Regions from separate parts of the Geodermatophilus sp. URMC 63 genome, predicted to be linked through region 3. Evidence: riboswitches for the same ligand, from Rfam matches in the RefSeq annotation. Region 3 holds a riboswitch; each other region holds the start of a gene.
The links. A riboswitch is a leader RNA that binds a small molecule or an ion and turns the genes downstream of it on or off. The one in region 3 is predicted to bind cyclic di-AMP.
Positions count from the first base shown of each region.

Region 1 (7,189 bases), 1.0 Mb from region 3:
CCTGGCCATCCGCGAGCAGGGCGGGGTCCTGCTGTCCACCGGCGCGCGGGTGCAGGTGCAGCCGCTGCTGGTGGGCCGCCGGGCCGCCGCGCTGCAGGAGATCGCCGAGCGGCACGACATCGCCGACTGGACCACCGACCTCGACGCCGCCCTCGCCGACGACCGGTGGCGCGTCTACGCCGACTTCCAGGTCACCTCGGCGCGGGTGGCGGCGATCCGGCGGGCCATCGCCGCGGGCAAGGACGTCTACACCGAGAAGCCCACCGCCGAGACCCACGCCGAGGCCGTCGAGCTCGCCGAGCTGGCCGCCTCCGCCGGGGTGAGGAACGGCGTCGTCCACGACAAGCTGTTCCTGCCCGGGCTGCTCAAGCTCAAGCGGCTGCTCGACTCCGGCTTCTTCGGCCAGGTGCTCTCGGTGCGCGGCGAGTTCGGCTACTGGGTGTTCGAGGGCGGCTGGCAGCCGGCCCAGCGCCCCAGCTGGAACTACCGGGCCGAGGACGGCGGCGGCATCGTCGTCGACATGTTCCCGCACTGGAACTACGTGCTTGAGGACCTCTTCGGCCGGGTCGAGTCGGTGTACGCCAAGGCCACCACGCACATCACCAGCCGGGTCGACGAGCGCGGCGAGCCCTACGCCGCCACCGCCGACGACGCCGCCTACGGGATCTTCGAGCTCGAGGGCGGTGTGGTCGCGCAGATCAACTCCAGCTGGGCGGTGCGGGTCGACCGCGACGAGCTGGTCGAGTTCCAGGTCGACGGCACGCACGGCAGCGCCGTCGCCGGGCTGTTCGGCTGCCGGATCCAGCCCCGCAACGCCACGCCCAAGCCGGTGTGGAACCCCGACGTGCCCGACAGCCGCGACTACCGGGCCGGCTGGCTGGAGGTCCCCGACAACGACCCCGTCGAGAACGGGTTCAAGGTGCAGTGGGAGCAGTTCGTCCGGCACGTGGTCGAGGACGGCCCCCACCCCTACGACTTCGCCTCCGGCGCCCGCGGTGTGCGGCTGGCCGAGGCCGGGCTGGAGAGCTCGGCGACCGGCCGCCGCGTGACGATCGGGAGCGGGGTGCCGGCCCGATGAGCACCGCCGTCCTGCTCGACGCCGACGGGCGCACCCGGCTCCTGCCGCTCGGCGAGCCGGCCGCGGTCCGCCGCCCGTCCGCGCCGCTGCGGTCGCGCACCGCCTACGCCGCCGCCCACGTCGTCCCGCGGGTCACCGGGGAGAACGTCCCCGGCGCCCCGGCCGACGTCGACTGGGACACCACCCTCGCCTTCCGCCACCACCTGTGGTCGTGGGGCCTGGGTGTCGCCGACGCGATGGACACCGCGCAGCGCAACATGGGCCTGGACACCGCGGCCACCCGCGAGCTGGTCCGGCGCAGCGCGGCCGAGGCGCGGTCGGTGGGCGGCGCCCTGGTGGTCGGCGTCACCACCGACCACCTCACCGACGACGTCGTCCCGCTGGCGCGGGTGGTCGACGCCTACGTCGAGCAGCTGCACCACGCAGAGGACTGCGGCGCCGGGGTGGTGCTCATGGCCAGCCGGCACCTCGCCCGGGCCGCGGAGGGCCCCGCCGACTACGAGCGGGTCTACGCCGAGGTGCTGGCACGGGCCGGGCGGCCGGTGCTGCTGCACTGGCTCGGCGAGGCGTTCGACCCGCAGCTGCGCGGCTACTTCGGCTCTCCCGACACCGGGGCGGCCGCCGACGTCGTCGTCCGCATCATGGAGCGCGACGCCGGCCGGGTGCGCGGGATCAAGACCAGCCTGCTGGACGCCGACGCCGAGGTCGCGCTGCGGCGGCGGCTGCCGGCCGGCGTGGACCTGTTCACCGGCGACGACTTCCACTACGTCGACCTGATCGCCGGCGACGGCGAGCACTCGTCGCACGCGCTGCTCGGCGCGTTCGCCGCGATCGCGCCGGTGGCCGGCGCCGCCATCGCCGCGCTCGACGCCGGCGATCCGGCCGGCTACCGGCGACTGCTCGGGCCGACCGAGGCGCTGTCGCGGCAGGTGTTCGCCGCGCCCACGGCGTACTACAAGACCGGCATCGCCTTCCTGTCGTGGCTGAACGGCCACCAGCCGGCGTTCAGCATGGTCGGCGGGCTGCACAGCGCCCGCAGCCTGCCGCACCTGTCGGAGGTGGTCCGGCTGGCCGACGCGGCCGGTGCCCTGGAGGACCCGGAAGCTCGCCGCGCGCCGGTGGAACGGCCTGCTGGCGCTGGCCGGCGTCGACGTCCCGGTGCTGGAGCCGGTCTCGTGAGCGCGCACCCGCGGCTGTCGCTGAACCAGGCGACGGTCAAGTACGCGTCGCTGGTCGACGCCCTCGCCGTCACCCGCGAGGCCGGCATCGGCGCGATCGGGCTGTGGCGCGAGCCGGTGGCCGAGGTGGGCCTGGAGAAGGCGTGCGCGCTGGTGGCCGACTCCGGGCTGCGGGTGTCGAGCCTGTGCCGGGGCGGCTTCTTCACCGCTCCCCCGGGCCCCGCCCGCACCGCGGCGCTCGACGAGAACCGCCGCGCCATCGAGGAGACCGCGGCGCTGGCCGCGGCCGGTGCGCCCGGCTCCGCGCCGGTCCTCGTGCTCGTCGCCGGCGGCCTCCCCGACGGCGACCGCGACCTGCCCGGCGCCCGGGAGCGGGCCCGCGACGCGATCGGCGCGCTGGTCGACGACGCGACCGCGGCCGGCGTGGTGCTGGCGGTCGAGCCGATGCACCCGGTGTTCGCCGCCGACCGCGGCGTGGTCTCCACGCTCGGGCAGGCGCTCGACGTCGCCGAGCAGTTCCCCGCCGGGGCGGTCGGCGTCGTCGTCGACACCTACCACGTGTGGTGGGACCCGGAGCTGCCCGCGCAGGTGGCGCGGGCCGGCCGCGGCGGCCGGATCGCGTCCTACCAGGTGGCCGACTGGGTCACCCCGCTCGGGCCCGACGTGCTGGTGTCGCGCGGCCTGCCCGGCGACGGGCACGTCGACCTGGCGGGGACCAGCGCCCTGGTCGAGGCGGCCGGGTACCGCGGCGACGTCGAGGTCGAGGTGTTCTCCCAGGAGCTGTGGGACGCCGACCCGGCGGTCGTCGCCGCCCGGACCGCGGCCGCGTTCGCCGCCGCCGCGGGCGTCCGGGGATGAGCAGCCGGGTCCGGCCGGCCAGGGGGAGGGCCGGCCGGGCCCGGCGCGGGGGGCCGCGTCAGGGGTCGCGTCAGCCCGTGTAGTTCACGTGCACGTGGTCCATGTGGTTGGCCGTGGCGCTGCCGCGGTCCTCCATGGCCGACCAGCTGCCGCCCGGCGAGCTGAGCATCCGCTGCTGGTAGATGAGGTAGTCGACGCCGAGCTCGTCCCAGTGCGCGACGTGGTACTGGACGATCGCGTTCCCGAGGGCGGTGTTCGACAGGACCATGTAGTCCAGGGCCAGGCCCGACGGGTGGCCGCCCGGGTCGGTGGCGCTGGCCCGGGTGCCGCCGAGGGTGATCGAGCCCGCGCCGGCCACGTTGCTGACGACGGCGTTCGCGGCCGCCTGGACGACGGCCTGCACCGGCCCGGCGGTGTTGGTGATGCGCGCGGTCGCCGTGGCGGCGGTCCCCGAGCCCGCGGTGGACGACGCGGCAGTGGCCGACGCGGCAGTGGCCGACGCGGCGGCGGCCGACGCGGCGGCGGCCGAGGAGGTCGGAGCCGCCTCCGGCTCCCGCTGCGCCGCGGCGGCCTCGGCAGCGGCGGCCTCCTCGGCGGCGGCCCGGTCCGCGGCGGCCTCCGCAGCGGCGGCCTCGGCTGCCGCGGCCTCCTCGGCGCGCTGCTGCTCGAGCGCGGCGGCCTCGGCTGCCGCGGCCTCGTCGGCGCGCTGCTGCTCGAGCGCGGCCTGGTCGGCGGCGGCCTGCGCCTGCTGCGCGGTGGCCTCCTCGGCCGCGCGGCTGCTGCGGCTGGCGGCCAGGTCCTCCAGCGGCTGGAGGTCCTCGGCCGGCTGCGCGTCCGCCCCCGCGGCGAGCGTCCCGGCCTCGGCGGTCAGGCCCAGCTCCTGGGCGACGGCGGCCGACCCCGGGTCTCCGGCGCCGGCCGAGGCGGCGGGGTCCCCGCCGACGACGACGTTGACCAGCAGGGCGCCGGCGGCGGCCACGCCGAGGAGCAGGCCGGGACGGCGGGCGGCGGCCGGACGGCGGCGGCCGGTGGCGCGGCCGCGGCGCTCGGCGGACCGGCCGGACGTGGTCGTGCGGGGGTCCATGGTGCGGGTGCTCCAGGCGGGTGCGGGGCGCAGCGGGCTGCGGCTTGGGCGGGCGGCACGGCCGGTGGGCGCGCCGGGCCGGCGCGGGCACACCGGGGCAGCGCGGCGCGGGGCCGGTCGGGCGGAGGGTGCCCGGGCTGGTGTGCGCGCGGACGGCGTCCGGGGCGGACGGCCGCGGACGGTCAGGTGCGCGGGCGCGCCGGGACGGGGCGGAGCCGGATCGGACGGGGTGGTGCAGCGGTGCGGGCAGCAGTGCAGGCGCGCGCCATCCGGCGGCTCTCCGTTCTCCCGTGAGCCGCCTACCGGGTGAGCTGACGGGTTCGGGCGGGAAGCGGCCCTACCTCTCCCGGCACGCGGCCAGGAGGGGATTCACCCCAGTACTGCGGTGGGTCCCCGGCTCGCCCCAGCGGGCGACTCGGCGGCGTCCCCCGGCCTCCCCCGACGGGGGACGACGACCGGACGGACGACGCGACGCTACCGGCGGATTGCACATCGTGACAACAAGTCGACAGGCGTTTCGTCGGGTGATGGTGGTTGCGTCCGCGCCGATCGGCAGCCCGGTGGTGTAGGGGCCCCGGAGTAGGGGGCCCTAGGGTCGGGGCGTGGAGGTCTGGTTCAACCCCTCGTGCTCGACGTGCCGCGCCGCCCGCGACGAGCTCGACCGGGCCGGTGTCGAGTACTCCCTGCGCCGCTACCTCGACGACCCGCCGACCGAGGCCGAGCTGCGCGCCGCGCTGGCCGCCCTCCGGCTGCAGCCGTGGGACGTCACGCGCCTCGGCGACCCGCTGGCCGCGGAGCTCGGGCTGCCCGACGCCCCGCGCGACGCCGACGCGTGGGTGCGCGTGCTCGTGGAGCACCCGCGGCTGATCCAGCGGCCGATCGTCCTCGGCGACGACGGCCGGGCGTGGGTGGCCCGGGACGGCGGCACGCTGTCCGAGGTGGTCGCCGCCGCCCGCGGTCCCCGTGAGATGGACCCCCGCGACCCGGACACCCTCTACGCCGAGGGGCCGGTGGCCGCCGAGCCGCCGGACGACGACCGGCCCGAGGACTCACCGCTGCGCGACTCCGGCGGCACCGGCCCGGGCCCCGACGACCTCGACCGGCTGCTGTGACGCAGAGCTGACCCGCCGGGCGGTTGCGCTGTGCAACGTCCTGGGAAGCTCGGGAGCATGGCGGTCTCCCGGTCACCCCGCGCGCTCGTCGCCGCGCTCGTCTTCGTCGGGACGGTCGTCGCCGTCATCTCCAGCCTCGGCGCGCCGCTGGTCCCGGCGATCGCGTCGTCGACCGGGGCGTCGCTGCCGGACGCGCAGTGGTCGCTGACGGTCACGCTGCTGGTCGGCGCGGTGGCCACCCCGGTGGTCGGGCGGCTCGGCGACGGCCCGCACCGCCGCCGGGTGATAGTCGCCGTGCTGGGCGTGGTGACCCTCGGCGGGGTCCTGGCCGCCCTCCCCCTGGGCCTGGGGTGGCTGGTCGCCGGCCGCGCGCTGCAGGGCTTCGGCCTGGGGCTCACCCCGCTGGCCATCGCCACCGCCCGCGAGGCCCTGACCGGCGACACCTCCCGCTCGACCATCGCCGCGCTGTCGGTCACCGTCGTCACCGGCGTGGGCCTGGGCTACCCGCTGGCCGGCCTGGTGGCCGAGCTCGGCGGGGTGCACGCCGCGTTCTGGGCGGGGGCTGCGGTGAGCGCCGCCGCGCTGGCCGCCGCCGCCGTCGTCCTGCCCCCGCCGGCCGCGGCGCCGCGGCGGCGGCTCGACGTGGTCGGCGCGTTGCTGCTCGGCGCCGGCGTGGGCGGGCTGCTGCTGGCGCTGGGCGAGGCGGAGACCTGGGGCGTGACGTCGCCGCTGCTGTGGGGGCTGGCCGCCGCCTCGGTGGTGGCGCTCGCGCTGTGGGTCTGGTGGGAGTCGCGGACGCCGCAGCCGCTGGTCGACCTGCGGCTGGCCCGCGGCCGGGTGGCCCTGACCGCGCACTCGGCGGCGCTGCTCGTCGGGCTGTCGAACTACCTGCTGCTGGCGGCGGTGCCGGTGCTGGCCCAGGCCCCGCCGGCCGACGGCGCGGGCTTCGGCACCTCGATCGTCGTCGCCGGGCTGGTGCTCCTGCCGTTCTCGGCGGCCAGCATGGTGGGCGGCCGGCTCGCGCGGCTGCTCGCCGACCGTGCCGGGCACGCCCGGGTGCTGCCGGTCGCGGCGCTCGTGCAGGGCGTGGCCTTCGTCCTGTTCGCGTTCCTGCGCACCGACCTGTGGCAGCTGTTCGCCGTCATGGCGGTGGCCGGGCTGGGCGTCGGGGCGGCGTTCGCGGCGTTCCCGGCGCTGGTGGTGGCGGCCGTCCCGCCGGCGGAGACCGGCAGTGCGATGAGCCTCAACCAGGTGCTGCGGTACGTGGGCTTCGCCGTCGGCAGCGCGCTCACCGCGACCGTGCTCGCCTCGGCCACCCCGGCCGGCGCGGCGGCCCCGGCGGCCGGCGGCTACACGACGATCGCCGCGACCGGCGTCGTCGTCTGCCTGCTGACCGCCGTCGTCACCGCCCTGACCGGCCGCCGTGCGGCGACCGCCCCCGCCTCCGAGCCGGCCGCCGTCCGCTGACCCTCACCCGGCGTCGGCCCAGGAGCGGACGACGGCGACGTCAAGCGGGAAGTCGACGGGGAAGCCGCCGAACAGCAGCCGCCCGGCCGTGACCGCGGCGGCCCGGACCTCGCCGGCGACCTCGTCGGCCAGGTGCTCGGGCGTGTGGACGACGACCTCGTCGTGCAGGAAGAACACCAGGTGCGGCCGCTGCGCCGGCGGCCCGCTGCCCAGCCGCCACAGCCGGTTGCGCAGGTCGGCGAGCCAGCACAGCGCCCACTCCGCGCCGGTGCCCTGGACGACGAAGTTGCGGGTGAACCGGCCCCAGGCGCGGCGGGCGCGGTCGCGGTCCTCCCGCGGGCCGTCCTCGTCGGGTGCCTCGCCGAGCCCGACCGCCCGCTCGGCCCAGGCGCCGGTCGGCGGCGGCGACCCG
Region 1 covers NZ_CP199956.1:3,864,987-3,872,175, reverse strand. Annotated here, with positions in the region: gene ACWIZO_RS18960 (Gfo/Idh/MocA family protein) at 1-1,078, shown strand, start outside; gene ACWIZO_RS18955 (DUF993 family protein) at 1,075-3,114, shown strand; gene ACWIZO_RS18950 (hypothetical protein) at 3,185-4,198, opposite strand; cyclic di-AMP (ydaO/yuaA leader) riboswitch at 4,482-4,619, opposite strand; gene ACWIZO_RS18945 (ArsC/Spx/MgsR family protein) at 4,801-5,310, shown strand; gene ACWIZO_RS18940 (MFS transporter) at 5,368-6,777, shown strand; gene ACWIZO_RS18935 (bifunctional 3'-5' exonuclease/DNA polymerase) at 6,781-7,189, opposite strand, start outside.
Region 1: another riboswitch for cyclic di-AMP. It lies ahead of ACWIZO_RS18950 (hypothetical protein); the one in region 3 lies ahead of ACWIZO_RS23755 (NlpC/P60 family protein).

Region 2 (7,189 bases), 1.6 Mb from region 3:
ATCTTCGTCATGGACATGATCCGGAACTGGGTGCCGGTGCCCACGGGGTCGTCGGACTCCCCGGCGACCCGCACCCCCGCGCCGCCCTCGTAGAGGACGCCGTCCCGGTCGGCGGCGATCGCGGCGACGTGCGGCACCGCTCCGCTCTGCACCGCGTCGGCGAGCACCGCGTCGGCGAGCACCGCGTCGATCCGGCTGCCGTCGATGTCCCTGCTCATGCCCCCTCCTCGGCTGGTCCGCCGCGACTCTGCGGTGGCCCCGGCGTCAGGCTGGCGCGTGACCAGGGGTGGCGCAACGGCGCCGTGTCCGGACGCCGGCGGGACCGGGTGTTCGGATGGGACGGATCCCTCTCAGCGCCCGAGGTCGATTGCAGCCTGCGCTCCTGACGCCGGCGGCCACCATGAGACGAGACAGGGGGCCTCGCCGACGTGGCGAGACCCCCTGCGGTCAATCGGGTTACTGCAGGGCGACGGTGACACCGCCGGACAGCATCGAGTCGTGCAGCTCGATGGAGCTGGGGACCATGCCGGCCGGGACGTCGAAGACGACCTTGGTGTTGAGGGTGTTACCGGGATTGATGTCCTCGTACAGCGAGTCGGCGTTCTCGAGGTAGATCGCGGCCTCGGTGTCGGCGCTGAACTCCTGCCCCTGGGCGTTGAACAGGGTCGCGTTGTCGCCGAGGAAGCTCTGCGACTCACTGCCGATGTTGGTGATCGTCAGGTCGACGAGGCAGAACTGGCCCTGCGCGGTCGTGTTGAAGTACTGGTCGCCGATCTGGGTCTGGCTGCAGTCGACGCCGTTGACGACGTACTGGAAGTCCCCATCGGCGGCCGGCTGACCGATACCGACGGTCGCCGAGTCGGTCGACTCCTGCTCCACCGCGTCGGTCGGCCCTTGGGCCGCCGACTCACCGGCAGCCGAGTCACCCGATGCCGCATCACTGGTGCTGGCGCCGCCCTTCTGTGATGCGAAGGCCGCGATGACGACGATCGCGGCGAGGACGAGGAACCATGCCTTCTTGTAGAAGGGCTTCTTCGCGGGCTCGGGCGCCGGAGCGGCGGGCGGCGGCGGGCTGTAGGTCGGCTGGGTCATGGCATTCCCTGGTGTGAGGCCCAGACGGCGGAGGTGGCCGTGCGCTGTGTGACGGCGCCGCGTCGGGAGCGAACGCAGGAACCGTGACACGCCTGTGTCTCTGATCCCGGATGTACCGAGACCGAGTCGTCCCCAACTCGCACTGGCGACACACCAGTCACCGTCGACACGGCCGCCTCGCCCGTTGAACATGGCGCGACCCCCGTCCCGGGTACCGGGGACGGGGGTCGCGAGGGGTGCTGCAGGGTGGGCGTCAGTAGCGACCGGCTGCGCCGCCTCCACCCCTCTTGTTCTTGGCTTGGTAGTCGCGGATGAACTGCTTGATCTTGGCCTGGTTCTGCGGCTTCTGGAGCTCCTGCACCACCTTGGCGGCGACGCCCGAAGCCACGAGCTTCCTCAACATCCCCACGGGGTCCTCCTCCTGTCGACTGCTGTCCCGATGCCCGGTGAACGGGCACGGCAACCGTGCGGATCCCGGCGTCCTGATCACTGTCCTCGTGGCGAACCGCTGACTCAGCGTTCGGACGCACCGTTATGTCCTTTTTACCGCCGACCTGCGTGTCAGCCCGCACGAGGGGCCCGTGAGAGGGCGACAGGTCGATACATATCCGCAGTTCAGCACGGCGTTTCGGATTTCCGGTACTTGTCAAGTCCAGCAAGGTGGTCCGGGCGTGGCGATCCCCCGGGCCGGTTGAGGGCTCCACATCCCCTACCTACCGTCGTCGCGGTTCGGCCAGGGCCCTTCGTCACCTCCCGCGTGACACCCGCCGGACACGCCGAACCGGATGCCGGCACCCAGCCGGTACCCGGACCGGGGACCCACCTGAGCACTGGGGTGAAGCGCGACTCGTCGCGCCGGGCGACTCCCCCGTCCGAACCCGTCAGCTAACCCGGCAGGCGATCGTGGAGAACAGGAGAACCGTCGTCGATGACGACTGCACGCACGTCCATCGCTCGTCGCTCGTTCCGCGGCATCGCCGTCGCGGCCATCGCCGGAGCCGGCATCGCCCTCTCCCCCCTGCCGGCCTCGGCTGCTGCGGGTGACAGCGCTGGCACGGCCGTGGCCGCCGCGCCGGCCGCGGCGTCCTCCAGCGCGGCCCAGGTCGCCGTCGACACCGCGCTGGCCCAGGTCGGGGACCCGTACGTGTACGGCGCGACCGGCCCGAACTCCTTCGACTGCTCGGGGCTGACCAGCTTCTCCTACAAGGCGGCCGGGATCTCGATCCCGCGCACCTCGAAGGCCCAGTCGACGTTCGGCACGCCGGTGGCCAAGGCCGACCTGCAGCCCGGTGACCTGGTGTTCTTCTACAGCCCGGTCTCGCACGTCGGCATGTACATCGGCAACGGTCAGATGGTCCACGCCTCGACCGCCGGCAAGCCGGTGGCGGTGGTGAACCTCGACTCCATGCCGAGCTACGTGGGCGCCCGCCGGGTCGCCTGACGGACAGCCCTGACGGTGCCCCGGCCGGACTCCCCGGCCGGGGCACCGTCACGTCCGGACGCAGCCGTCACCAGTCGCTTGCATTCGCAGCGGCGTCCGAACGGACCCAGTCACCCGGCAACGACCGCAAATCGGGCTCTGAGCTGGGCTTTCAGGTTGATCCGCCCACCTCTGTGGACTAGACTCCGTACATGTGTTCGATTGACGCGGTCGGTGACACCACCGCGCTGACGGACGCGGAGGTCCTGGACGAGATCGCGGCTGCGGTCGCCGAGCGGAACCGGATCGACGCCCGGCTGACCCGGCTGGCGCGGGTGGCGGAGAACCGGCAGGCACCCGAGCGCGACGGGCTGAGGTCGATGCGGTCCTGGTTGCGTGGCCACTGCCGGCTCTCGGCCGCCGCGGCCGCCCGGCTGGTGGGCAACGGGCGGGTGCTCGGGCACCTGCCGGCGCTGGCCGAGGCGCACGACGCCGGGCTGGTGTCGGCCGAGCAGGTGGGCGTGGCCGCGGTGGTGCTCACGCCCGAGCGGCTGGCCGCGGCCGCCGAGCGTGGTGTGGACCTGGTGGAGATCGACGCGGTGCTCACCGGGCTGGCCGTCGAGCACCCCCATGCGGACTTCGTGAGCGCGGTGCGGCACTACCTGACGCGGCTCGATCCCGACGGGCCCGAGCCGGACCCGACCGAGGGGCGGCGGCTGACGCTGTCGAAGCACGCCGACGGGTCGCTGTCGATCCGCGGGGAGCTCGACGCCGTGGGTGGGGAGAGGTTGCAGGCGGCGGTCGAGTCGTTCGCGCAGGCCGACCGGCCCGCCGGCGACGAGCGCACCCGCGCCCAGCGGCTCGGCGACGCCCTGGTGCAGCTGGCCGACAACGCCCTGGCCGCCGGCGGCCTGCCGACCCTGCGCACGGTCAAGCCGCACGTGGCGGTCGTGATCGACCTCGACGACCTGGCCGACCCCGCCACCGGGCACGGTGCCGGGCGGATGAGGTTCGGCGCGGTGATCTCCGCGGCGCGGGCCCGCTGGTTGGCCTGTGACGGCGCCGTCTCCCGGGTCGTGTTCGGCCCGGACGGCGCTCCGATCGACCTCGGCCGCGAACGACGCCTCGCCGACCGCCACCTGCGCCGCGCGGTCGAGCTGCGCGACCAGGCCTGCGTGTTCGCCGGCTGCCGAGCCCCGACGTGGTGGTGCGACGTTCACCACCTCGTTCACTGGATCGACGGCGGCGAGACCAACCTGGAGAACTCGGCGCTGTTGTGCGAGCGGCACCACACGAAGGTCCACCACGGCTTCCGCGTCGAACGACGACCGGACGGCCGATGGCGCACCTGGCGGCCCGACGGCACCGAGATCACCACCCTGGCACCGCTGCTGCGCGCCGCCTGACGGCCCGCCGCCGGCGGCCTGTCCGGCACACCCGCCGGCGGGCCGGGCAGGTGGTGTCAGACGGGGCAGACCGACTCGGCGACCATGGCCACGAAGTCGTGGGCCTGCTCGTCCTCCACGGAGGGGAAGAGCCGCTCGACGCCCTCGGACATCCTGAACTGGTCGTACTCCGGCTGCCCCAGCCGGACGCAGATCCCCTGCGCGACGACCCAGCCGGTGTGGGCGTCGAGCGGGATCCCCATCTGCTGCAGGGCCGCGGCGAACTCCTCGGGGACGTCTGGCGTGCTCGCCGTCTCCTCGGCGCTCAGAGCCGGTGCTGTGGGGGGCGGGCTGCTCTCGCTGCTCGCCACGGGGGTCGTGCTCGCCGCCGGGCTCGCAACGGCCCGATCGGCGGCGTCCGCCTCGTCGGTCCCGTCCCCCGAGGCGAGGACCAGCGCGGCCGCGATGGCGGCCACCAGGACGGCGATGCCGGCGATCAGGAGCGCAGACCGGCGGCGTCTCGGCACCGGCCGGTGCGCGTGCCGGTGGCGGTCGGAGGGAGGGGGGATGGTGCGGCTGTCGGCCATGTGGGGTTTCTTCCGGACGACTCGGCAGTGACCACGGGCGGCTCCGGTGACGTCCGGGCCGCCCGTATGAAGCGGGGAGCTTACGGGCCGGAGGGCGCCCGTGGGGCGTCGATCGCCGGGTCCCTGACCTCCGCCTGCACCCACCGCACCGGCGTGCCCGCCTCTCCGTGGTCGCACGGCGACGCGGAGGTGGCGTCCGGCGCCGCGGCTCCCCGGGCCGGTGGCGTCGTCCACGTGCTGACGGTGTCGGCCCCACGGCACGCTGACCCCGTGGACGGTCCGGGGTGGCCGCGCCCCGCAGGCCGGGGCCCGGTGGTGGCGGTGGGCAAGCTGGTGGCCGACCAACTGCTCGAGCTGTCGGCGCCCCTGGTGGTCGGCGGGCAGCAGCGGGTGGTGCGGACGACGGCGGCCGGCGGGGCACCGGCCAACGTGACGGCCGGCGTCGTCCGCCTCGGCGCGCCGGCCCGGCTGGCGGGCTGGGCCGGTGCGGACCCGCTCGCCGACGGGCTGCTGGCCGGGCTGGCCGCGCGCGGGGTCGAGGTGGCGGTGGCGCGCCGCGGCCGGGCGCCGCTGTCGACGGTCCTGGTGCACCCCGGAGGCGAGCGCACGCTGCTGACCGATCGCGGCGAGGGCGGCCTGGAGCCGGCCGACGTCCGTCCGGAGTGGTTCGCCGGTGCCGCCGTCGTCCACGTGGACGGCTACGACCTGCTGCGCTTCCCCGCCGCGGTGCGGGCCGCGGCGTCGGCGGCGCACGACCTCGGGGTGCCGGTCAGTGCGGACGTCGCCGCCGCGACGCGGATCGGGCGCCACGGTGCCGCGGCGTACGTCGACCTGCTCACCGGGCTGCGGCCGGACCTGCTCTCCTGCAACGCCGCCGAGGCCGCGGTCCTGGGCCTGGACGGCCACGAGATGCCGGGCTGGGCACCGGGGCTGGTGCTGGTGCACGCCGGCGCGCGCCCCACCCGGGTCGTCACGACGGCGGGCTCGTGGGAGGTGCCGGTCGACCCGCTGCCGGAGGGGCGGCTGCGCGACACGACCGGGTGCGGGGACGCGTTCGTCGCCGGGGTGCTGACCGGCTGGCGCGCCGGGGTGCCCGTGCTCGACGCCGTCCGCTCCGGTCACGCGGCGGCGGCCGTGGTCGCCGGGGTGGTCGGTGGCCAGCCGCCGCCGTGACCCCCACGCGGGCTCGGCGGGTCAGCCGGCGCGGGCCGCCATCTCCGCCAGGCGGCACAGCGCGTTGACCTGCCGGAGCTGCTGCGGCGTCCGGACGGCGGCGTCGAGCAGCAGCGGGCTCATCACCACCACCGCCAACGCCTTGGCGCGGGAGACGGCGACGTTGAGCCGGTTGAGGTCGTAGAGGAACGACACCCCGCGGGGCGCGTCGTCGGCCGAGGTCGAGGTCGTCGAGTACACGACCACCGGCGCCTCCTGGCCCTGGAACCGGTCGACCGTGCCCACCCGCGCGCCGTCGGGCAGCAGCGAGCGGATCAGCCCGACCTGGCTGTTGTACGGCGCCACCACGAGGACGTCGTCCGGCCCGAGCGGCCGCTCGACGCCCTCGGCGTCCACCCACCCGACGCCCTGCAGCGACCGCCACAGCGCCGCCACCTCCGCGGCCTCGGCCTCCGACGACGCCGAGCAGGGCGAGGCGTGCTCCACGTACCGCACCGCCAGCCCGCTGCCCGACACCAGCCCGCCCGGCCGCACGGTGATCCGGTCGCGGCCGGCCGCCGACTCCAGCCGGCCCTCGTAGGCCAGGTCCGAGACGAACGCCGTCAGCGCCGGGTGCATCCGGTAGGTGGTGTCGAGGAAGACGCCGCGGTCCTCCGGCACCGTCGGGTGCCCCTCCAGGAGGTGCTCGAGCGCCGACAGCCCGGAGTCGCCGGGGTGCACGGCCTGCGTCGGCTGGGCCAGCTGCTGCGGGTCGCCGAGCAGCACCAGCGAGCGCGCCGACCGCGCCACCGCGACGGCGTTGGCCAGCGAGAACTGCCCCGCCTCGTCGACGACGAGCACGTCGACCGCCGCGGCCAGGTCGGGGTTGGTCCAGAACCACGCCGTCCCGCCGACCAGCGACACGTCGCCGTCCAGCAGCCGCGCGGCGACGTCCTTGCCGTCGCGGGACCACTCGACGCCCGGCGCCCCGCACGCCTGCTTCTCCTCGCACTTCTGCAGCGCCGGTCGCCCGACCGCCGAGAGCACGTTGCCGATCACCGCGTGGGACGTCGCCGTCACGCCGACCTTCCTGCCGGCGTCCAGCAGCGCCCGGATCAGCCGCGACGCCGCCCGCGTCTTGCCGCTGCCCGGCGGCCCCTGCACGGCGAGCACCTCGCCGTCCAGGGCCAGGCCGAGCCGGACGACGGCGTCCCCGGCCTCCTCCCCCGGCAGCCGGCGGCAGTCCGCCGGCACCCGCCGCGCCAGCAGCGCCTCCCCGAGGCACGGCCTCCCGGCGAGGACGTCGTCCGCGGTGGCCGCGATGGCCTCGCGCATGCCCGTGTCGTCCAGCGGCCCGCCCGGCCCCAGCCCGCGCACCGACGCCGGCGGCTTGGTGCTCTTCACGACCACCCGCCCGCCGACGGCGTCCAGCGCGAACACCGAGCCGACGGCGACCCGGGTGTCGACGTCGAATGCCCGCTCCCCCACCGACAGCTTCGTGTCCTGCGCGGGGAAGGTGAACTCGTAGAGCTTCGACCGCTTCTCGGCGCCGA
Region 2 covers NZ_CP199956.1:3,304,682-3,311,870, reverse strand. Annotated here, with positions in the region: gene ACWIZO_RS16245 (serine hydrolase domain-containing protein) at 1-218, opposite strand, end outside; gene ACWIZO_RS16240 (DUF4352 domain-containing protein) at 457-1,092, opposite strand; gene ACWIZO_RS16235 (hypothetical protein) at 1,346-1,501, opposite strand; cyclic di-AMP (ydaO/yuaA leader) riboswitch at 1,875-2,008, shown strand; gene ACWIZO_RS16230 (C40 family peptidase) at 2,021-2,533, shown strand; gene ACWIZO_RS16225 (DUF222 domain-containing protein) at 2,725-3,918, shown strand; gene ACWIZO_RS16220 (hypothetical protein) at 3,975-4,484, opposite strand; gene ACWIZO_RS16215 (carbohydrate kinase family protein) at 4,755-5,657, shown strand; gene ACWIZO_RS16210 (TM0106 family RecB-like putative nuclease) at 5,679-7,189, opposite strand, start outside.
Region 2: another riboswitch for cyclic di-AMP. It lies ahead of ACWIZO_RS16230 (C40 family peptidase); the one in region 3 lies ahead of ACWIZO_RS23755 (NlpC/P60 family protein).

Region 3 (7,189 bases):
GGGGGGGACGTGCTCGGCGAGGTGCCGCTTGCGCCGGCGCTCCGGGTCGACCTGGCGGGTCAGGCCGGTGAGCTCCTCGAGCGAGGTGACCCCGAGGGGGCCGAGCCGCTCGAACAGGCCGTGCAGGACGTCGACGGTCGCGCGGGCGTCGTCCAGCGCCCGGTGGCAGGGCGCGGTGGCGGCGGAGAAGAACGGCGCCAGGGTGGCCAGCTTGCAGTTGGGCACCTCGTCGCGGGAGAGCAGCCGACGGGCGAGGACGGCGGTGTCGACGGAGGCGGCCGCGGGCCAGGCGGTGCCGGTCTGGGCGCAGGCGGCCCGGAGGAAGCCGAGGTCGAACGGCGCGTTGTGCGCCACCAGCACCGCGCCGCGGGCGAACTCCAGGAAGGCCGGCAGCACCGCGCCGATCCGCGGGGCGGCGGCGACCATCGCGGTGGTGATGCCGGTGAGCACGCTGATGTAGGGCGGCACCTCGCAGCCGGGGTCGACCAGCGTCTGGAACTCCCCGAGCACCTCACCGCCGCGCACCTTCACCGCGCCGATCTCGGTGATCGCGCAGTCCTTGGGCGAGCCGCCGGTCGTCTCGAGGTCGACGACGACGAACGTGACCGCGGCCAGCGGCGTCCCCAGCTCGTCGATGGTGGCCTGGTGGGGGCGGGTGGGCTCCTGGCCGGGGTGCGTGGAGGCCTGCTCGTGCCGGGGGAGCCGGGACCCGGTGCCGCCGGGACGGGCGCTGGGAAGGGGCACGGCGGGACGGTAGGCCAGGGGTCGGACAGTCGTGGAACGCGACGCCCGGGACCGCTCCTCGTCCGGGAGGGGGAGAGGGCTCCGGATCGCTGGCGGGAGCCGGTGGTGGTGGTGGACGATCCCGCGACGGGCCGCGGTGGTCCGGGCAGACGAGGGGGTCCGATGCGCGCCCGCTCCCGGCGACGCGTCCTCCGGCGGGCGGCGCTCGCGGTGGCCGCCCCGGTGCTCGCGGTGCTGCTCGCCGTGCTGCTCGCGGCGCTGCTCGCCGTGGCGCCGGCGGGGCCGGCCGCCGCTGCGCCCAGCGACCAGCCCGGGAGCACCAGCGGGGTGCTCGACAGCGAGGCGCTCGACCGGCTGCAGCAGCGCGCCGCCGAGGTGCAGGCCGACCTGCAGCGGCGGCAGGCCGAGGTGGCCGGGGCGCGGCAGGCGCTCACCGGGGCGGAGGCCGCGGTCGCGGCCGCGCAGGCCGCCGTGGACGCCGCCGAGGACGAGCTGGGCCGCCTCCGGGCGGTGGTCGCGGAGTACGCCTCCGCGGTCTACCGCGACGGCGGCGCGCTCACCCCCCTCACCGTCCTGCTCGCCGGTGGCGACCCCGGCGACGTCGCCACGGCGCTCGGCTACCTCGAGGCGGTCGACGCGCACACCGCCGAGGTCGTCGGTGCGGCCGAACGGCAGCAGCGGGCCGCGCTGGCCCGGCAGGTGGCCGCCGACGCCACGCTGGCCGACGCGCAGGACCGGGCCGACCGGCTGACCGCGGAGGTGGGGGAGCTCGAGGCGGCCGCGGCCGCGGTCACCGGCGAGCTCGACGCCGCCCTGGGGGAGGTCGACCGGCAACTGGCGCAGCTCCAGCGGCAGCAGGTCGACGTCAACGCGCAGACGGCGCTCAACTGGCGGGCCCACCTCGGGGAGCTCGACGCGGCGGGGGTGCGGTCGCCGCCGGCCGCGGCCCTGCTCGACCCGGCGTCCGGCCTGCCGGCCGGGCTGGCGCCGGTGGGCGCGGCCGCCGGCGGGGTGCAGCGCGGCGCCGCGCTGCTGCCCCGCCAGCCGACGTCGCTGCTGGTGCTCCCCGCGGAGACCGTCGCGGCGGTCAGCACGGCGATGGCGGCGCTCGGCAGGCCCTACGCCCCCGGGACGGCCGGCCCGGACTCCTGGGACTGCGGCTCCCTGGTGTCCGCGGCCTACGGCGCCGCGGGCGTCGACCTGCCCGCCGACCAGGCCGGGCTCTACGCCGTCACCACGCCGGTCGACCCCGCCGACGTCCTGCCCGGGGACCTGGTGTTCCTCGGCACCCCGGAGGCCGGCCTCGGCCACGTCGGCATCGCCCTGGACCGGCAGACGATGCTGGCCGCCGACGGCCGGGCCGGTGCCGTCGTCGTCCGGCGGCTGCCCGCCGACCAGGTGCTGCGCGTCGGTCGCCCGAGCCTGGGGCCGCAGCCGGGGGAACCGGCGCCCGGGCCGACCGGGGGCGCGCTGCGGGTCGAGTGCGGCAACCCCGTGCACCCGCCGACGGTCGACGGCGCACGCGCCTGGGGCGGTTACCCCAACGGGTTGATCCCGCCGAGCGCCCTGTGCCCGCTGGGCGTGGCCGGCCACGCGCTGCGCTGCGACGCGGCCGCGGCCTGGCGGGCGATGAGCGCGGCGTTCACCGAGGCCTTCGGCGACCCGCTGTGCACCACCGACTCCTACCGCACCTACGCCGCGCAGGTGCGGCTGTACGGGGAGAAGCCGGCACTCGCGGCCGTGCCGGGCACGAGCAACCACGGCTGGGGGCTGGCGGTCGACCTGTGCGGGGGCGTGGAGGCCTTCGGCACCCCGCAGTACGCCTGGATGGTCGCCAACGCCGGCCGGTTCGGCTGGCTGCACCCCACGTGGGCCGACCCCGGCAACGGCCGCGAGGAGCCCTGGCACTGGGAGTACGCGGGCAGCTGAGCCGGGACTGTCGGTGGCCGTCCCTAGCGTCCGCGGCAACCGACAGGGAGACCGTCCCGACCGCGGCCCGCACCCGGGCGGCGCGGCCGGGACACCGGAGGGACACGGCCATGCTCATCGACTGCGACTCGTGCACCGCCCGCGGCGCCGGCTGCGCCGACTGCGTCGTCACCGCCCTGCTGGGCGCGCCACCGGGGGAGCGGGGCACCGAGCCCGTGCTGCTGCCGGTGCCCCCCGTCCCGGCCGCGCGGGCGTCAGGGGCCGACGACGTCGTGCTGCCCCGGCCGGGCGTGGTGGTGGAGCTCGACGACGTCGAGCGGCGCGCCGTCCGGGCGCTCGCCGAGGGCGGACTCGTGCCTCCGCTGCGTCACCGGCCGGCCCAGCGGCGGCGCACCGGCTGACACCAGGCTGAGCAGGGCGGACGGGGTGAGACACGGCCGAGGACGACGCACGGGAGTGGCGTCCTTCCTCACAGTGCGAGTTCTCACAGGTAACAGGACCCGCGTTTGTCACAACCTCATCACGTCCGTACGGTGGCCCCGTCCGGCCGGGTGGTCGTCACCCGATGCGAGGTGGCCTCGGCCGGGCACCGCCGAATCGCCGGACGCCGTCCCAAGGGGTGTGCGTCGGGTGAACCGGGGACCCACCGCAGCACTGGGGTGAGTTCTCGCGCGCGCCGGGACACCGGCGCGCGGGGGATAGGGCACGTCTTCCCGGCCCGAACCCGTCAGCTAACTCGGTAGGCGGTTGCTGAGGAAGAACGGAGAGCCGCCGCCCGTGGCGACCCCCCGCCCTGCCCTGGGGCATGCACGTCCACAGTCCACCGCCCGCCGCGCCACCGGTTCCACCGCCGGTCACACCGCCGGCCCGCACCGCCCCCCGTTGGTCCGCCGCCTCGGCCGGACCGCGCTCGTGGGCACCGCCGCCAGCCTGACGCTGGCCCTCCTCCCCGGCACCGCGACGGCCGATCCCGAGCAGGCGACCACGTCGGCGCAGGCCGCCCAGCTCGCCGCCGACGCCGGCCACCGGCTCGAGGTCGTCTCCGAGCAGGTCAACGAGGCCCGCGAGGTGCTCGCCCAGCAGCGGTCCGCCGCCGAGGAGGCCGACCGGGCCGTCGCCGACGCGCAGGCCCGGCTCGACTCCCTCGACAGGCAGATCCGCCAGGTGGCCCGCAGCGCCTACACCGGCGGCGACACGATGCCCGAGCTCGACCTGCTGATGACCAGCGAGTCGGCCGAGGACTTCGTCAGCCGGCTGGCCGTGCTCGACCGGATCGCCGGTCACACCACCGAGGTGCTGACCGAGGTGGGCGACGCCGCCGCCGCGGCCGACCGGGCCCAGGCCGACGCCGAGGCCGCCGAGGCCGCCGCGCAGCAGACCCTGGACGGCCTGACCGCCCAGGAGACGCAGCTCCGGGACGACGTCGCCGACTACCAGGCCCAGGTCGCCGCGCTCACCGCCGCGGAGCGGGAGGCGGCGGCCGCCGCGCAGGCGGCCCTCGCCGCCCAGCAGGCCGCCGCACAGCCGGCCCCCGCGGCACAGCAGGCTCCCACGGCGGGCGGCACGGTCGGCGACAGCGCCCCGGCGGCCCCGGCCGCGGCGGCACCCGCTCCGGCCCCGGCCGGTGGCGGCAGCGGCGCGGCCCAGGCGGCGGTGCGGACGGCGCTGGCCCAGGTGGGCGACGCCTACGTCTGGGGCGCCGGCGGTCCGGACGCCTTCGACTGCTCGGGTCTGACGCAGTACGCGTACGCCGCGGCGGGGATCAGCCTGCCGCACTCGAGCGGCATGCAGTCGCGGATGGGCACCGCCGTCTCGCGGTCGCAGCTGCAGCCCGGTGACCTGATCTTCTACTTCAGCCCGGTCAGCCACGTGTCGATGTACATCGGCAACGGCCAGATGGTGCACGCCGCGACCTCCAGCGAGCCGGTGAAGGTCGTGCCGGTCGACTCCATGGGCGGCATCACCGCCATGCGTCGCATCGCCTGAGGAAGGACCTCGCTGCCCCCGCCCCTCGCAGGCTCGCGGCGGGACCCGGGACGGAGCCGGCGGCGGTGTCCTCGACGGGACCGCTGGGCAGGCGGCGAGGGCCGCGGACCTGCGGGTCCCCGGCCCTCGCCGTGTCCCGGACAGTCCGTGCCGCTCGTGGTCCGGCCGTCGGCCGGGGCGTCCCGGGCCGGACGCGCGCGGCCACCTAGGATCGGCCGGGTGAGCGCGGCGGGCCGGGGAGGCGCTCGCGCCGCCCTGCTGGTCGCGGCCGTGCTCGGGGCCGCCCTCGTGGTCGTCATCGTCGTCCGGACGCCGTGGACGCTCCTGCCGCAGCCGCCCGGTGGCGTGACGCCGGTCAGCGCCGACGCGGGGCTGCCCGTCGACGTCGTCCGGCGGGCCCAGGCCCTGGCTGCCGAGATCCGCCCCGCCTCGCTGGCGGGCCTGCTGCTCGGGCTGGGCGTCTCGGTCCTGCTGGGCCTCACCCGGCTGGGCAGCCGGCTGGTGACGGCGGTCGCGCGGCCCCTCGGCGGACGCTGGCCGTGGCAGACGCTGCTCGGCACGGTCGTCCTCGTCGTGGTCGGACGGCTGGCCACGCTGCCGGTGTCGGCCTACGGCGAGGTGGTGCGGCACCGCTACGGGCTCTCCACCCGCTCGTGGCCGCTGTGGCTGCGCGACGTCGCCGTCTCCACCGCCATCGACGCCGGCCTCACCGCGCTGGCCCTGCTGGTGCTGGTCGCGCTGGCCCGGCGGGCACCGCGCACCTGGTGGGCGTGGACGGCGGCCGGAGCGGCCGTTCTCGTGGTGGCCGGCTCCTTCCTCTACCCCGTGGTCATCGAGCCGGCGTTCAACAGCTTCCAGCCGCTGCCGGCCGGCCAGCTGCGCACCGACCTGCTGGAGCTGGCCGAGGAGGGCGGGACGCCGGTCGAGGACGTGCTGGTCGCCGACGCCTCCCGGCGGACGACGTCCCTCAACGCCTACGTCTCCGGCTTCGGCTCGACCCGCCGCGTCGTCCTGTACGACACGCTGCTGGCCGACGTCCCCGACGACGAGACCGAGTCGATCGTCGCCCACGAGCTCGGCCACGTCGCCACCGACGACGTCCTCACCGGCACGCTGATGGGCGCACTCGGTGCGGCCGCCGCCGTCGCCCTGCTCGGCTGGCTGCTCGCCTGCCCGCCGCTGCTGCGGCGGACCGGGGCCGACTCCCCGGGCGACCCGCGCGTCGTGCCGCTGGTCCTGCTGCTCGCGGCCCTCGGCTCGTTCGTGGCCACCCCGGTGCAGAACGTCGTCTCCCGGCACGTGGAGGCGCGCGCCGACCTGCACGCCCTCGACCTGACCGGCGACGCCGCGGCGTTCATCGAGATGCAGCGCCGGCTGGCCGAGACCAACGTGTCCGACCCGAGCCCGCCGGCGCCGTGGCAGTGGTTCTTCGGCTCGCACCCGACGGCGGCGCAGCGGATCGCCCTGGCCGAGGACTGGCTGCGGCTGGGCGAGCGGTGAGCGGCTCCCGGCGCACCCTCGTCGTCACCAACGACCTCCCGCCGCGGCAGGGCGGCATCCAGACCTTCGTCGCCGCGCTGCTGGAGCGCCGGCCGCCCGACTCGCTGGTCGTGCTCGCCTCCCGCTCACCGGGCTGGGAGGCCCACGACGCGCGGCTGCCCTACCCCGTCGTCCGCCGGCCCACCGGGGTGCTGCTACCGACCCGTGCCACCGCGCGCGCGGCCGCCGCGCTGGCCGCCGGGCACGGCTGCGACACCGCCTTCTTCGGCGCGGCCGCCCCCCTGGGACTGCTCGCACCGGCGCTGCGCGCCGCGGGGGTGCGGCACCTGGTGGGCGCCACGCACGGCCACGAGACCGGCTGGGTGGCGCTGCCCGGGGCGCGGCAGCTGCTGCGCCGCATCGCCGGCGGTCTCGACGTGCTGACCTACATCAGCGAGTACACCCGCAGCCGCCTGGAGCCGGCGCTGGGCGGGCGGACGCGGCTCGCGCAGCTCCCGCCGGGGGTCGACGTCGACCGGTTCACCCCGGCCGCCGACGGGACCGCGGTGCGCCGGCGGTACGGGCTGGGGGACGGGCCGGTGGTGGTGTGCGTGTCGCGGCTGGTGCCCCGCAAGGGCCAGGACGTGCTGGTCGCCGCCTGGCCGGCGGTCCTGGCCCGGCACCCGGGCGCGCGGCTGCTGCTGGTGGGCGGCGGTCCGGACGAGGCGCGGCTGCGCCGGGCGGTGACCCGGCGCGGCCTGCACGGTTCCGTGGTGCTCACCGGACCGGTCGCGCCCCCGCAGCTGCCCGAGCACTACGCCGCCGGTGACGTGTTCGCGATGCCCTGCCGCACCCGCCGCGGCGGTCTGGACGTCGAGGGGCTGGGGATGGTCTACCTGGAGGCGGCGGCGTGCGGGCTGCCGGTCGTCGGCGGCACCTCCGGCGGGGCCCCGGAGGCGGTGCGCGACGGCGTGACCGGGACGGTCGTGGCCGAGCCCCGCTCCCCGGTGACGGTGGCCGCCGCGGTCACCGCTCTCCTCGACGACCCGGC
Region 3 covers NZ_CP199956.1:4,890,021-4,897,209, reverse strand. Annotated here, with positions in the region: gene ACWIZO_RS23770 (DEDD exonuclease domain-containing protein) at 1-744, opposite strand, end outside; gene ACWIZO_RS23765 (NlpC/P60 family protein) at 907-2,673, shown strand; gene ACWIZO_RS23760 (hypothetical protein) at 2,784-3,074, shown strand; cyclic di-AMP (ydaO/yuaA leader) riboswitch at 3,269-3,434, shown strand; gene ACWIZO_RS23755 (NlpC/P60 family protein) at 3,586-4,659, shown strand; gene ACWIZO_RS23750 (M48 family metalloprotease) at 4,879-6,159, shown strand; gene ACWIZO_RS23745 (glycosyltransferase family 4 protein) at 6,156-7,189, shown strand, end outside.

Region 4 (7,189 bases), 1.7 Mb from region 3:
GGCCGGGCTCGCCGCGGGGCCGGGGTCGGTGGGCGTCGTCTGCGCCGACGCCGCGGTGCCCGACGTGGCGCGGCTGCTGCAGGACGCCGGCCTGCCGGCCGCGGTGCTCGCCGACGACGGCGCGGCCGCCGCGCGGGTCGCCGTCGTGCCCGCGACGCTGGCCAAGGGGCTGGAGTTCGACGCCGTCGTCGTCGCCGACCCGGCGGCGATCGTGGCCGCCGAGCCGCGCGGGCTCCACCGGCTCTACGTGGTGCTCACCCGCGCGGTCAGCACGCTGGTCGTGCTGCACCGCGACGACCTGCCGGCCGTGCTGAGCGGCTGAGCGCCACCGGCCCGTCCGTCCCCGTCCGGAGGACGTACGGCGCGGGTGGTTGTGACCCGCACCGATTCCTGTTGCAGTGTGCGCGGCCCGAGGAGGGAGGCCCATGGACCCGCTGCCGAGCCGGCTGGGCACGATGGTGCGGCTGGCCGCCGTGATCCTGGTCGCCGGTGCCCTGCTGGCCGGGCTGCTCCTGCCGTGGGTCGGCGTGCCCTCGCTGGCCGCCCAGCAGTCGACCGGCCTGCTCGGCGACCTCCCCACCGAGCTGACCGTCGACCCGCCGGCGGGCAACACCGTCCTGCTCGCGGCGAACGGCGAGCCGATCACGTACTTCTACGACGAGAACCGCGACCCGGTGGAGCCCGGCGAGATCGCCGAGGTGATGAAGCAGGCGATGGTGGCCATCGAGGACGCCCGCTTCTACGAGCACCACGGCCTCGACGTGCAGGGGACGGCGCGCGCGCTGGCCATGAACATCGCCGCCGGCGGCGTGGAGGAGGGCGGGTCGACGCTCACCCAGCAGCTGGTCAAGCAGACCCTGCTGCAGACCGCCGACACCGCCGAGGAGCGCGCGGCGGCCACGGAGCAGACGCTCGGCCGCAAGGTGCGCGAGGCCCGCCTGGCGTTGGCGGTCGAGGACGCCTACAGCAAGGACGAGATCCTCACCCGCTACCTCAACCTGGTCTACTTCGGCCAGAACGCCTACGGCGTCCAGCCCGCCGCCCGTGCCTTCTTCGGCGTCGACGCCGCCGCGCTGACCCTGCCGCAGGCGGCGCTCCTGGCCGGGCTGGTGCAGAGTCCCACCTCCGACGACCCGTTCACCGCCCCGGAGGCGGCCACGGCGCGCCGCGACGAGGTGCTGTCGCGGATGGCCGAGCAGGGCCTCGTCACCGCCGACGAGGCCGCCGCCGCGCAGGCCGAGCCGCTGGGGCTGGCGCCCGGACCGGCCCCGCCCCGCGGCTGCGTGCAGGCCGGCGTCGGCCCGTTCGTCTGCGACTTCGTGCAGCGGCACCTGATCGAGGACCTCGGCCTGACCCAGGAGCAGCTCGACAACGGCGGCTACGTCGTCCAGACGACGCTGGACCCGGAGCTGCAGCGCTCCGCCGACGCCGCCGTGCTGCAGACGCTGGCGCCGCAGGACTCGCTGGCCGGCATGTTCACCGCCGTCGAGCCCGGAACCGGCCACCTGCTGGCCATGAGCGTCAACCGGACCTTCGGCTACGACCGGGCCGACCCGACGCAGGAGTCGTTCAACCTCAACACCTGGCCCAGCCAGGGCTCGGGCTCCACCTACAAGGTGTTCGTGGCCGCCGCCGCGCTGGCCCGCGGCTTCTCCTCGCACTACACGCTCACGGCGCCCGACCCCTACGTGTCGCGGGTCTACGGCGGCCCCTGCGAGGGCCGCGCCACCGACGGCCGGTACTGCGTGCGCAACGCCGGGTCGGGCTACCGGCCGACCCTCGACCTGACCACGGCGCTCTACCAGTCGTCGAACACGTACTTCCTCGCACTCGAGGATGCCCTGGGCAGCGTCGAGGAGCCGGTGCGGATGGCCGAGGCGGCGGGGCTGTTCCAGTTCAGCCCGCCGGGCCTGGCCCAGCAGATCGTCGACGAGAACCGCGGCTCGTTCACCTTCGGTGCCGAGGCCACCAGCCCGCTGGCGCTCGCCAGCGCGTACTCCACCTTCGCCGCCAGCGGCACCCGGTGCGACGTCGTCCCGGTCACCTCCGTCCTCGACGCCCACGGCCGGCCCGCCGTCGGTGCCGACGGCGAGCCGCTGGACGTCGGCGACCGCTGCACGCCGGAGGCGGTCCCGCCGGGCGTGGCCGACACCCTCACCCAGATGCTGCGCAAGGACGTCGAGCCGGGCAACCCCGGGCAGACCGGGTCACGCGCCTACGTGCCGGGGCACCAGATCGCCGGCAAGACGGGCACCTCGCAGGACAACTACTCGGTGGCCTTCGTGGGCTACACGCCCGAGATCACCGCGAGCGTCATGGTGCTCAACCCCAAGCGCAACGAGGACGTCGGCGGCTTCGGCGGCGGGAAGGGCGCCACGATCTGGCACGACGCGATGGCGCCGGTGCTGCAGGCGCGCGGCAGCGGCGAGTTCCCGCCCGCCGACCCCACCGTGCAGGACGGCAACACCCGGCCGGTGCCCGGGTGCTCCAGCGTGCGGGCCTGCGAGCGCGCGCTCGCCGATGCCGGGTTCACCTCCCGGGCCGTGCGCGTCGACAGCGACGAGGCGGAGGGCACGCTGCTGGGCACCAGCCCCCCGCGCGGCGGCCGCGCCGTCCCCGGCCAGCAGGTGTCGATCCTGGTGAGCAACGGCAGCGACTACGTCGAGCCGGCTCCCGAGCCCCCGGCCGCCCCGGCGCCGGACCCCCGGCCCGCACCGGAGACGTCCTCGGCGCCCGAGCCGCCCCCGCCCGCCCCCGCGCCCGAGGCGCCGGCCCCGGAGCCCGCGCCGGCACCCGAGCCGCCGCCACCGGCACCGGAACCGGCCCCCGAGCCGGCACCGGAACCGGAGCCGGCTCCCGAGCCGCCGGTGGCCCCGGCGCTGCCGGGGCCGGAGCTGCCCGTACCCGGACTGCCGCCGGGGTTCTCGCCGGGGTTCCCGCCGGGGTAGTCCTCCTGCTGCCGCTGGCCCAGGAGTTCGTCGAGGGACTGGGTGAGCAGCCACCCGGCGAGCAGCACCAGGTGCAGCATGAACATCCACAGGCCGACGGCCACCACCGCGCCCACGGCGACGAGGCCGCCGAAGGGCGCCCCGAGGTCCAGGGGCAGCGACAGGAACACCACGAACCCCTGCAGGAACCCCGACAGGCACGCCGCGGTGAACAGGGCGCCGCACGCCACCGCGCGCCGGCGGTGCCGGCCGGCGGCGACCACGCCGAAGCCCCAGGCGAGGGGCACGGTGAGGACGAACAGCACGGAGTAGTAGCCGACGAAGAAGCGGCCGACCGCCGGGCCCACGCCGTCCTGCTGGGCCAGGTCGGCCATGAAGCGGGCGGCCAGCAGCAGCGGGTACAGCAGCACGGGGGTCACGACGACCAGCGGCAGCGTGAGCAGCCGTCCGCGCCAGCCGGTGAGGGTGTCGGTGTCCCGGTGCCGGCTGAAGCGCAGCAGGGCGCGGCGCAGGCCCTCGCCGTAGAAGGAGAGGGGCACCAGCGCCAGGACGAAGCCGAGCAGGTCCAGCCGGACCCCGGCGGAGGCCAGCCGCTCGACCGCGCCGGGCGCGCCCAGCTCGGCCGGCAGGAGCTCGGTCAGCCGGCCGACGAGTGCCCGCACCTCGGCGGGTGAGGTGGCCAGCGCGGTGAGCCGCACGGCCACCAGCAGCAGTGGCACGACCGCGATGCCCGCGTAGAAGGTCAGCCCGGCGGCGATGAGGGCGAGGTCGCGGCCGCGCAGCAGGCGCCGGGCGCCGACCAGGAGCGCGCGCGTCGCGGCGCCCAGCCCGGCCGCCGTCCACCTCCGTCCCCGGCTCACCGGCTCACGACCCGGGCGGTCGCGCGCCCGCCGACGGTCCGGGGCAGCGCTCAGCCGCCGGGGTTCGCGTCGTCGGTGGTCGGCGCGTCGTTGCCCGGGTTCTCGCCGGTCTCCTGGCAGCTGGCGTCGTTGGGGTTGCTCGCGTCCTCTCCGCTGGAGTCGCAGTTGGTGGGCCCCCGGGAGAAGTCGGTGTTGTCGCCGCAGGCGACCAGTGAGCCGAGGAGGGCGAGCACGACGAGCGGCCGGGCGAGGCGCGAGCGCGTGGAGGAGGACATGCCCGACTCGTGCTCGTCCCGGCGCCCTCCCAAACGGGTGTGCCGGAACCGGGCGGCGACCCACCGGTCGGGTGTGAGCGGGATGACGGGAAAGTACTCATTGTCACGAGCCGGTTACGCCCTTACGCTGTGTACGTCCAACGGGGCGTTCCGTCACCTACCTGGGTGACACCCCGTGGACGCCGTCGAGCCGGTCCTCCCGCGAGGGGGGCCGGGCCGGGGACCCAACGCAGTCCCGGGGTGAAGCGTGCGCGGTCCGCGCGCGCCGGGCGACTCCACGCCCGAACCCGTCAGCTAACCCGGTAGGCGGCCTGGGAGGAGAAGGAGAGACGCCGACCCGTGGCGCCCCTGAGCACGTCCGTCGCCTGCCTGACCGCGACCACCCGGTCGCGCCGCCGCGTCGTCCTCGCCCTCGTCGGCGCCCTGGGCATCGGCCTCGGTCTCGGGAGCGTCCCCGCGCCGGCCGCCGCCGAGGAGCCCACCACCGCGGCCGAGGCCGCCGAGCTCGTCGCCGCCCGCGGGCACGACCTCGAGGTCGTCACGGAGCGGTTCAACGAGGCGCGCGAGGGGCTGGCCGCCCAGCAGGCCGCCGCCGACGCCGCGGCCGCGACGCTGACCCAGGCCCAGGCATCGGTGGACACCGCCCGCGACCAGGTGGTCGGGATCGCCCGGTCGGCCTACACCGGCGACGCGATGGGCCCGCTGCAGGCCCTCATGACCAGCCAGGACGCCGACGAGTTCGTCAACCGGGTGACCCTGCTCCAGGGCGTCGCCGGGTACCAGAACGGCCTGCTCGGCGAGGCCGTCACGGCCACCGAGACCGCGACCGCGGCACAGACGGCGGCCGCCGAGGCCGCCGCCGAGGCCCAGCGCCGGTACGACGACGTCGCCAGCCAGCAGGCCGGCCTCGAGGCGCAGATCGCCGAGTACCAGGCCGACTTCGCCCGGCTGAGCGCCGAGGAGAAGCGCGCCGCCCTCGAGGCCGCCGCCGCCGCGCACGCCGCCGAGGAGGCCCAGCGGGCCAGCCGCGACGAGGAGCGCGCCGCCGCGACCTCCGGGAGCGCGCCCGCGTCGTCCCCGGGCTCCTCGTCCCCGTCCTCGTCGTCGTCCCCGACCTCGAGCGCCCCGGCCGCCGTGCCGTCGGGTGGGGGCAGCGGCGCCGCCGCGACGGTGGTGGCCACGGCCATGGCCCAGCGCGGCAAGCCCTACGTGTGGGCGGCGGCCGGCCCGGGCTCCTTCGACTGCTCCGGCCTGACCCAGTACGCCTTCCGCGCCGCGGGCATCAGCCTCCCGCACTCCAGCGGCATGCAGTCGCGCATGGGCACCGCGGTCTCCCGGGCCGACCTGCAGCCCGGTGACCTGGTCTTCTTCTACAGCCCGGTCAGCCACGTCGGCATCTACGTCGGCAACGGCCAGATGGTGCACGCCCCCACCTCCGGCGACGTGGTCAAGGTGGCCAGCATCGACGCGATGGGCGGCTACGCCGGCGCCCGCCGCCTCACCTGACGCGGCGACCGCTCGCGGAGCCCCGGCCCTCCCTCGGGAGCCGGGGCTCCGCTGCGTCTGGACGCCGGCCGATCGGTGTGGAACGCTGCTCGCATAAAAGAGCAGTGCTCACAGCAGGAGGCCGGGATGCGCCGTACAGGGGCATGGACGTGGGCGGCCGCCGCCCTCCTCTCGGAGACGGCGGCGCTGGGCGTGCTGGCCTGGTGGGGGGCCACCGTGCCGGAGGCGGTCGCCCTCCGGGTGCTCCTCGGAGCGGGCCTGCCGGCGGCTGCGGCGGTGCTGTGGGGTCTGTTCGCCGCGCCCCGCGCCGCCGTCCGGGCGCGGGCGCTGCTCGTCCTCACGAAGCTGGCCGTGCTCGGGGGCGCGGTCGCCGCCCTGGCCGACCTCGCCGGGCCCGTGCCGGCCGCCGTCCTGGCGGTGGTCGCGGCCGCCGGCGCGCTGCTGTCCGACCCGGCGGCCCTGCAGCCGCCGGTCAGGGACGCGGCGGCTGCCCGGGCGCGCTGACCCGCTGCAGCAGGCCCCAGACGAAGGCCGCCGTGGCGCCCGAGGGCAGGCGGACCTCCCAGCGGGTCACGACGCCGGGGTCGACGTCCACGGCGCCGGGCAGCCCGCTGACGTCGCCGACGACGTGCTCCCACACCCGCAGCCGCCCCGCGGTCGCCGGCGGCACGGGTGAGCCGGGCGCCCGGACGAGGTGCTCGTGCAGCACCGTCGCGCCCGGGCCCGCGACGACCTCCCAGCGCAGGTGCGGCCACAGCGGCAGCGGCCAGCGGCGCACCTCGAGGTCGAGGTCGCCGAACCGGCGCTCCTCGACCTGCTCCGCCGGCCCCAGGACGGCGGCGCGCAGCGCCAGCCCGCGCGGCGCCCGCGGCGCGTGGTGCAGCGCCTGCCAGCGGGTGTGGGCGGCGTGGGCCTCGGCGCGGGTGGCGCCGAGGCGGGGGAGCGCCCCGGCGACCAGGTCGGGACGCAGGTCGGCCATGCGGCGGAGCAGCACGAGGCAGAACTCCCGCCGCGCCAGACCCCGCACGCCCACCGACCCTGCCACGGAGGTCACACCGCCGGCCGGGACCCTCGACGTCCGGTCGCCGTTGGACAGGGGAGACCCGACCGTCCACCGGAGGACCTCCCCGCGATGAACCCCCGCACCGTCGTCCTCGCCTTCCGCGTCGTCGCCGTCGCCGAGGCGCTGTCCTGGGTCGGCCTGCTCGCCGGCATGTACGTCAAGTACGTGCCGGCGACCACGGAGGCGGGCGTGCAGTTCTTCGGCCCGGTGCACGGGGCGGTGTTCGTCGCCTACGTCCTCGTCGCCCTGGTCGCCGCCCGCGTGCTCGGCTGGTCGCGGTGGACGGCGCTGCTCGCGCTGGCCGCCTCGGTGCCCCCGCTGGCCACGGTCGTCTTCGAGCGCTGGGCCGCGCGCACCGGCCGCCTGCAGGAGCCCGCGCGCGCCTGACCTACCGTGCGGGCATGCCGGAGCCCGTCCTCCCCGCGACCGCCCGCACCCTGCTCGCCCGCACCGCCCGGGTGCAGCGCGACGGCCGGGCGCCGAGCCTGGTCGCCGGCGTCGTCCGGGACGGCGGGCCGGCGTGGTCGACCGGCCGCG
Region 4 covers NZ_CP199956.1:1,095,092-1,102,280, reverse strand. Annotated here, with positions in the region: gene ACWIZO_RS05405 (HelD family protein) at 1-322, shown strand, start outside; gene ACWIZO_RS05400 (transglycosylase domain-containing protein) at 426-2,948, shown strand; partial or broken gene ACWIZO_RS05395 (YhjD/YihY/BrkB family envelope integrity protein) at 2,990-3,808, opposite strand; gene ACWIZO_RS05390 (hypothetical protein) at 3,859-4,083, opposite strand; cyclic di-AMP (ydaO/yuaA leader) riboswitch at 4,299-4,387, shown strand; gene ACWIZO_RS05385 (C40 family peptidase) at 4,423-5,589, shown strand; gene ACWIZO_RS05380 (DUF2568 domain-containing protein) at 5,716-6,093, shown strand; gene ACWIZO_RS05375 (hypothetical protein) at 6,062-6,616, opposite strand; gene ACWIZO_RS05370 (DUF3817 domain-containing protein) at 6,722-7,039, shown strand; gene ACWIZO_RS05365 (serine hydrolase domain-containing protein) at 7,054-7,189, shown strand, end outside.
Region 4: another riboswitch for cyclic di-AMP. It lies ahead of ACWIZO_RS05385 (C40 family peptidase); the one in region 3 lies ahead of ACWIZO_RS23755 (NlpC/P60 family protein).